Regions from separate parts of the Fictibacillus sp. NPDC058756 genome, predicted to be linked through region 2. Evidence: a T-box and tRNA genes for the amino acid it is inferred to sense, from the RefSeq annotation. Region 2 holds a T-box; the other holds one or more tRNA genes.

Region 1 (4,433 bases), 960 kb from region 2:
CATTCCCTTTTTAGGGAAAATTCGAGGGCGTTTAAACAAAAAAGACTTCTCCTTTCAAAAATCTTAAATCACATTTCTCTATATTTTATGTAGGACGACTTAAAAAGTTCGTCCAATTTACTCATAAACAAAAAAGAGGAAATTGTAGAAATAAATCGAAATTACACAAATGAATTTTTATTTATATTTCATACATTAAGAAGAGGAGAGAGATGAAATGAAGCTGCTGATTTCTTTTTCAAACAAATTGATGCAAAGGTATATGCCAGATCCATTTTTATTAGTCATTCTGCTCACGTTTTTTGTATCTGGACTTGCGCTGCTATTTACAAAGAGCACGCCAATACAGGTCCTTGAATATTGGGGTGGCGGTTTCTGGAGTTTATTAACATTCTCAATGCAAATGGTCTTAATACTCGTAACCGGACATGTAATGGCAAGCAGCCCTCTTTTTAAAAAATTGATGGGAAGTTTGGCGAAGCTACCAAAATCACCTGGACAGGCAATTGTTCTTGTTACAGTAGTCGCCCTTGTTGCATGTTGGATCAATTGGGGGTTTGGTTTAATTATCGGTGCTTTATTTGCAAAAGAAATTGCTCAGAAAGTAAAGGGTGTTGATTACCGCCTATTAATCGCAAGTGCTTATAGCGGGTTTATTATTTGGAGCGGCGGACTTTCTGGATCGGTTGTATTAACTATCGCAACACCTGGACACTTTACCGAAAAACTGATTGGAGTTGTGCCAACAAGCGAAACTATTTTTTCTACTTTTAATTTTATCATTCTAGCCGGCCTATTTCTGTTAGTACCTATTATTAACCGGCTTATGGTACCATCAAAAGATGCGGCTTTCGTAATCGATCCTGAACTGCTTAAAGAAGACCATGCACTAGAAGCAGTGAGTGGGGAAAAAGCAGAGTTAACTCCTGCTGACCGTTTAGAAAATAGTCAACTACTCTCTCTATTAGTCGGTTTACTGGGCATCTCCTTTTTAATTTACTATTTTGTTAAAAATGGGTTTGCATTAAATCTTGATATCGTTAACTTCTTATTCCTCTTTATAGGAATTCTATTACATAAAACACCAATGCAATTTTTGAAAGCGGTTACCGAATCTGTAAAAAATGCTAGCGGCATTATTATTCAATTTCCTTTTTATGCTGGTTTAATGGGTATCGTTACTTCTTCAGGACTGGTTGCCATTTTGGCAAATTCATTTATCTCTATTTCAAATGAACATACATTTCACTTATTCACATTATGGAGTGCAGGACTTGTTAACTTTTTTGTCCCATCCGGCGGGGGCCAATGGGCTGTTCAAGGACCTGTTATGCTTGAAGCAGCTCAAAATCTTGGCGTTTCCATGTCTAGAACAGCAATGGCAGTAGCCTGGGGGGATGCATGGACAAACATGATTCAGCCGTTCTATGCTCTCCCTGCCCTTGCAATAGCAGGCTTGAAAGCAAAAGACATAATGGGATACGGACTGGTCATCATGATTATTACAGGAGTATTTATTTCTGGTGCTTTCCTGCTACTATAACAAGTACGTTCATTTACGAGAAAACTCCTTGGTTCCAAGGAGTTTTTTTTGATTAGTTTTGGAACAAAGAATAGATTTTGAACCGATTCTATTCTTTAAAAATATAAAAACCCTCTTGAAAACAATCAAAAGGGTTGAAATGACTATGTTATGTATGGTGACCCGAGAGGGGTTCGAACCCCCGACCTCCACCCTGTCAAGGTGGCGCTCTCCCAGCTGAGCTATCGGATCTCTGTTTTTACGGAACAATTAAAAATATACGACAGGGCAACTAGTCTGTCAATAAAAAATTGACTTTATCAGCCTGAAAAACATTTATAAGCCTTCATTCACTTTTATGATCCTTCAAAAAATTTATGATCCTTCAACAGATTTTATGAGCCTTCAAATTTCGCTGAAAAGTATGCAAAAAACCTCCGCCAACGCGGAGGCTCCTATATCAACCTATTTTTTCTTCATTTTCATGCTGTGCAATTTCTTCAGCTGTCAGTCGCTCCTGCTTATCGCGAAGTCTGTGTGCAAGGCGGCTTGAGGCGTTGGCTGCGATGCTTGCAACCAGGTCATCCAGGAAAGTATGAACTTTTCCGTTTGCTATCTTCGTATCGAGCTTTTGAATGATGCCCATCTTAAATTTATCCAAGTGGCCAAACGTCGTAACAGCGATGCTTCCGTATCCAAATACAGCGCCGAGGGCGATCGTTTCATCCACTCCGAACAAACCTTCATCCTGTTCTACGATACTCTGCAAAGGTTCTGATAGCTTTTTTTGCTCAGCCAATATATCGAGTTCTACACCTACTAAAATAGCGTGCTGAATTTCTCTTTTCATTAAGACTGCATCGACGCTCTCAATGCATTCTTCTTTAGTCAGTCCCGGTGAAAATGGAATTTGCATTTCATAAACGATTTCTGCGATCTCAGGAATGGTGACGCCTCTTTCAATCAGCAGCCTTCTAGCTGCCGCTTCGACTTCCCTGCTGTGCACTCTATTTTTCAACAGACTTCACCTCATCTTTATGTTCACTATTAATCGTCATTCGTATTGATTCTTTCATTATAGCATTATATGTTACAATTATACGAGCCGAATGAAAACGCTTTTACTTAATATGATGTCAGAAAAGGAGGTCCGTTTATGGCCATTCTTAAAGGTTCCATTACAGACGATAAAATACAAAGCAAATATTTAGATGAATCAATAGATTTACTAATCTATCTTCCTTCACGGTTTACTCCACTAGTAAAATATCCAATATTAATTGCACAGGATGGCAGGGATTATTTTCAATTAGGAAAGCTGGCAAAAACGGCTGACCGCTTGATGGAAGAAGACCAAATAGAAGATTTTATTATTATTGGTGTGAACCATAAAGGAATTGAAGACAGAAAAGCAAAATATGATCCAACAGGTGAAAAACACGAGAATTATATTCGATTTATGGCATATGAATTAACAGCTTATCTAAATGAGAAATTTAACACATTACAGCTAGGTGCAGGCATGGGATTAATCGGGGATTCACTTGGCGGATATGTTGCTATGAAACTTAGTCTTTTATATCCGAACACCTTTGGAAAAGTGATTGTGCAATCTCCTTATATTCCAGAAGAACTGCTGCAAACCGTTGAATCTATTGAACAAATGCAAACATTAACGATCTATCATTCCATCGGAGATGAAGAACATAGCTTCACAAATCCCGAAGGAATAACAAAAGATTTCCTTGCACCAAACCGCAGGATGAACAAGCTGCTAAACAATTTTGCACTGGATTATGAATACTCGGAGTTTCAGGGTAATCATCTTTGGGTAAACTGGCAAAAAGATTTAGTCCCCGCATTAACGTTTCTTTACAATAATCGCTAACTGTGGGAAATAAAAAGAATATTTGGTATACTATTTCAAAAGATGAGGGAGGAAGAATTATGAAATATGGTATTGCAATTTTTCCATCAAAAAATCTTCAAGACAAAGTAAATTCCTACCGAAAAAGGTACGATCCACACTATGCCCTTATCGCACCTCACATCACGTTAAAGGAACCATTTGAGGCGACTGAAGAAGAGCTTCAGGATCAGATTTCCTATATCTCATCTGTTGCTCAGAACATTAATCCATTTTCAATAAAGATTAACAAGGTGGGCTCCTTCCATCCTGTTAATAATGCAATCTACCTAAAAGTAAACGAAGCTGAAGAATTAAAGTCACTGCATGATCAGCTGTACTCAGGTCCGCTTGAACACCAGCAGCCTTATAATTTCGTTCCCCATCTAACATTGGGGCAAAAGCTCTCTGACGAAGAGCATTCAGATGTCTTGGAGCGTCTTCGTATGATTGACATTGAACACGAAGAACGAATCGATCGCTTCCAGCTTCTATACCAGCTGGAGAATGGATACTGGACAGTATATGAAACGTTTCGTCTTGGAAAGGGTGTCTAAAAGGTTTGATTAAAAAGTATACATCTGATGAAGAAGGCTACAAAGATGCATTAGAAGTTAGAAGAGATGTTTTCGTACGTGAACAGCAAATTGACGAAAGCGAAGAAATCGATGAGTTTGAAGATTCCGCTGTTCATTTTGTGTTGTACGATGAAAACAGCAAGCCTGTTGGAGCGTCCAGACTTCGCGATGTAAAGGGTGAAGGTAAAGTTGAACGGGTTTGCATCCTTTCATCACACCGAAAAAAAGGATTAGGTGAAGAATTGATGAGAGCTATGGAACAGATTGCAAAAGATCAATCTTTTCCAAGCCTTATATTATATGCACAAATTCAAGCAGAAGACTTTTATAAAAAACTGGGGTATGAAACCACTTCCCCAGAACCATTTTTAGATGCCAACATACCACATGTAGCCATGAAAAAAGTATTGAATTCGTCCCAGTGACG
Region 2 (4,433 bases):
GATCACTTCCGTTACAAGAGCAAATTCGTTTGCAGCTTCTGGGAAATGAAGGTCATCTCGTTTTACCGGCCAAGAGGCAACAGTGATAGATTCACCTTCGTGTGGCAGATGCTGCCAGATTTCTTCTGTAATAAACGGCATGAACGGGTGAAGCAATCGAAGTGTCTGGTCAAGAACATAAGCCAAAACAGAACGAGTTGTTTTCTTAGCTTCTTCATCTTCCCCATATAGCGGAAGCTTTGCCATCTCGATATACCAGTCACAAAAATCATCCCAGATGAAGTTATAAAGAAGGCGTCCAACTTCTCCAAATTCATAAGCATCAATGAGTCTTGTAATGTTTTCTGACGTTTCGTTCAGGCGTGTCAAGATCCATTGGTCAGCAAGTGACTTTTTGCCGCTCAAATCAATCTCATCGTATTGCATACCATCCATATTCATAAGTGCAAAACGGGATGCGTTCCAAATTTTATTTGCAAAGTTCCAAGTAGACTCAACTTTTTCCCAATAGAATCGAAGGTCGTTTCCAGGAGAGCTTCCGGTTGTTAAGAAGAATCTTAGTGCATCTGCACCGTATTTTTCGATAACATCCATCGGATCTACACCGTTTCCAAGTGACTTACTCATCTTACGCCCTTCAGAATCTCGAACAAGTCCATGAATTAAAACATCATTAAATGGCTTTTGATCAGTGAACTCAAGCGATTGGAAAATCATTCTTGATACCCAGAATGAAATAATATCATATCCCGTTACAAGCACATTGCCAGGGAAGTAGCGTTTAAGATCAGCCGATTCTTCATCCGGCCATCCCATTGTTGAAAATGGCCAAAGAGCTGATGAGAACCATGTATCTAGAACATCTGTATCCTGATCCCAATTTTCAGGGTCACTAGGTTCTGTTTTTCCAACGTAGATTTCACCTGTTTCTTTATGGAACCATGCCGGGATACGGTGTCCCCACCATAGCTGGCGTGAAATACACCAGTCACGGATGTTTTCGATCCAGCGCATATACGTGTTTTCAAACCGATCTGGAACGAAATTAACTTTGTTTTCGCTGTTTTGAAGCTTGATCGCTTCTTCTGCTAACGGCTTCATTTTTACGAACCATTGTGTAGATAAGTACGGCTCTACAACAGCACCGCTTCTTTCAGAGTGTCCAACCGAATGCATATGTTCTTCAATTTTAAACAGAACTCCTTGATCCTGGAGGTCTTTTACAATCTGCTTTCGGCACTCGAAACGGTCAAGCCCTAGATATATTCCGGCGTTTTCGTTCATCTTTCCGCCTTCGTCCATTACCAGGATACGTTCAAGATCATGTCTGTTTCCTATCTCAAAGTCGTTCGGATCATGAGCAGGTGTAATTTTGACTGCACCTGAACCAAATTCCATATCTACGTAATCATCGCCAACAATTTCAATCTCACGTCCCACAATTGGCAAGATTGCTTTCTTGCCGATTAGGTGCTGATAGCGTTCATCTTTCGGATGTACTGCGATAGCTGTATCACCGAGCATTGTTTCAGGACGAGTTGTAGCTACTTCAATATGTCCAGAACCATCTGCAAGAGGATATTTCATATGATAGAAAGCACCTTGAACGTCCTGGTGAATAACTTCTATATCAGAAAGTGCTGTTTTGGTTTGGGGATCCCAGTTGATGATGTATTCTCCGCGATAGATCAAACCTTTTTCGTATAACGTTACAAATACTTCTTTTACTGCTTCTGAAAGCCCTTCGTCTAATGTAAAACGTTCACGGGAGTAATCTAACCCAAGACCAAGCTTAGCCCATTGCTGGCGGATAAAATCAGCATATTCCCCTTTCCATTCCCATGATTTCTCAAGGAACTTTTCACGGCCAAGATCATAGCGCGAAATTCCCTCTTCACGAAGCTTTCCTTCAACCTTAGCTTGAGTTGCAATACCTGCGTGATCCATTCCAGGCAGCCATAAAACATCATAGCCTTGCATGCGTTTTGTACGCGTAAGAATATCCTGCAGTGCAGTATCCCAAGCATGACCAAGGTGAAGCTTTCCTGTTACATTCGGCGGGGGAATTACAATCGTATATGGCTCTTTCTCTTTGTTCCCTTTTGCTTCAAAGAATTTACCTTTCAGCCAGAATTCATAACGGTTTTCTTCTGTTGCCTTTGGATCGTACTTAGTCGGCATCGTCAGTTCTTTCTGTTCGTTCGTCATCATTTCTCCTCCTTTTATTGCTAAAAAACACAAAAAGCCCAATCGTCTTAAAGGACGAAAGGACTTTTCCGCGGTACCACCTTAATTTACGGCAAGTTCAAATAACCTGCTGTACTCTTAATCGATAACGGATTTACCGTCTTCTTCTACTTCATCGTTCAAAGAAGATGCTCAAGGGCGACTTCCAACCAACTGGCCTTAAGGATTCTTTCAGCAGATGAACCCTCTCTCTAAAAGGTGTTGCATTTGTACTATTCCCTGTCTACGCACAATATAGAATCTGATTATATTTTATACAAGAGTGCTAATTTTAGTCAATAGGATAACCTTAACTTGTAAAAGTTATTCTATGCAGAAAAATAAATATGGTGAAGCCCGTCTTTCACGTCTTCAAACCCGATGCATAAGTTATAAAAAAGAGGCGAATGGGGGGGCTTCTTCTTGGCTCGGAGATATTTTAGGAAAGCCCGCTTTCCTGGCTGGCTTTTAACCGTTAAAAACACAATTGGACAATTAACAGTGCCGCTTATTATCTTTCAGCTGATCCGGACTTTATTATTTCCTTCAGCTGTAGATTTTTTCATTATTTTAATTCTCCTTGCACTGCATTTTGGTAGTGCCTATGAACTATTTTAAGATCAAACTAAACAAGAAGATCACATATATGTTGCTATATGTGATCTTCTTCATTATTTATATGAATTTTATTTGGTGCATTTTCTTCAAGAGCTGGCGGAGGAGCCATCATAATAGCATCACAAAAATCTCGTATTTTTTTCATCGCTCTTATCCTGCTCTCAAGCCTGTGCACCAATTCGATTTGAGAATATTGAGTTCTTTTGCTGCAGTATAAATCAACTGTATTAAATACTGGCTCTGGATATGATAAGTAGCTGATTAATAATCCTCGTTCTTCATTTAAAAGCGGTACATGTTTCTCATATAAATCCAATAATAACTTACCTTCTTCAATCGCCCAGTCTCTCTGATGTGCAGCTCTCCGAAAATATACAGCCAAATCTCTTACAGGTGTGTCCAGCACAGCTTTTTCAAAGTTCAGCAGATGACCTTCCCCAGTAGGATTAAATATCAAATGATTACGGGAAACCTTGCCATGGCATAAGACACTTCTATATCGTTTTTCACGCTGACAAGTATCGTACCAGTCTTTTAATCTTCTTTTGGCTTCTTCAGTCATTCTCATTATTTGATGAAAATGGCTTAAATAGGTTAATTCAAAAGGAGACATATACGTTTTTTGTTCAGCTTCCTCCGTAAACCTTTCCATTTCAAACTGCCTGTTTTCCCATCTGTTCATTAAATATTGATAAGAATGTTCGACGACTTCATTTGAAAAGTCCTGTTCTTTGAGTGTCAGAGCATGCACTTTGCCAAGATGATCAAGCAGCACTTCATCCTTTGCTCTTTCATTTCTCTCATCAGATGCAAACCATGGCATGAGGTAGTAGGTTTTTGGTCCAAGCTGAACGGTATAGTCACCAAATTTGGTTGGATACAATGGTACTACCTGATGGAAACCAATTTCTGAAAGCCTTTGAATAACATGTGTGAACCAGCTTCGTTCTTCCTCGTTCATCTCTGCTTCTTTAAGTGCAAAAGTTCCTCTTTTCGTTATGACCTTCTTTACTTTTCCGTGACGTTCAAGCTTTTCAGGAAATAGATCATAATGAAAAAGGACGGGCCCGTAATTTAGTGTTTCCTTTTCCGTTGTCATAGGGCCACCTTCCTTCTGTTTTCATCAAACCATTCAGTAACTGTTTTAAGAAAAGTCCGGTTTGCATCCCAAATGGCTTCGTACATGTTCATGCCTTCAACCATCTTTTCTAAACTGGTATTGTCTAATCGATTCAGGCATTCAGTTAGTTCCCAAGGTGTTGTAATTTCGGCTAACAATAGTAACCCATGATCACCATGTAATGGGAATATACGATCAATTTCAGACAGAAGCATTTTTAATGACAAGGGTGAATTGTGTTCCAGCCATTCGAATAGGAAATTTCGTATCGGCATATAACTTTGTACCGGTTTGGAATCACCACCTTGGTAAAATAAAAAGTGAAAGATTCGTTTTCCATTGGCAATACTTATTTCATTTTCCAAAATTGGAACTTCGGTGTTTTGAACTTTTTTATTAAGCGCTTCAGAGAATAATAGCCTCTTTTTTGCTTCAGCTAAACTTGTATTTAAAATTTGGAAAGTTCCAT

Evidence for each region. A T-box is a leader RNA that pairs with one kind of tRNA and senses whether it is charged. The one in region 2 lies ahead of ACFW35_RS06290 (valine--tRNA ligase), so its partner is inferred to be a tRNA-Val.
Region 1: it has a tRNA-Val gene. The T-box ahead of ACFW35_RS06290 (valine--tRNA ligase) is inferred to sense a tRNA for this amino acid. The anticodon was not compared.

The regions. Positions count from the first base shown of each region.
Region 1 covers NZ_JBHYPU010000001.1:2,229,002-2,233,434, forward strand. The annotation lists gene ACFW35_RS11180 (CotD family spore coat protein) at 1-39, opposite strand, end outside; gene ACFW35_RS11185 (short-chain fatty acid transporter) at 218-1,543, shown strand; tRNA gene ACFW35_RS11190 (tRNA-Val) at 1,699-1,774, opposite strand; gene ACFW35_RS11195 (phosphatidylglycerophosphatase A family protein) at 1,983-2,540, opposite strand; gene ACFW35_RS11200 (alpha/beta hydrolase) at 2,679-3,410, shown strand; gene ACFW35_RS11205 (YjcG family protein) at 3,470-3,985, shown strand; gene ACFW35_RS11210 (GNAT family N-acetyltransferase) at 3,991-4,431, shown strand.
Region 2 covers NZ_JBHYPU010000001.1:1,266,687-1,271,119, reverse strand. The annotation lists gene ACFW35_RS06290 (valine--tRNA ligase) at 1-2,208, opposite strand, end outside; T-box leader at 2,256-2,482, opposite strand; gene ACFW35_RS06285 (hypothetical protein) at 2,650-2,844, shown strand; gene ysxE (spore coat protein YsxE) at 2,879-3,943, opposite strand; gene ACFW35_RS06275 (hypothetical protein) at 3,940-4,433, opposite strand, start outside.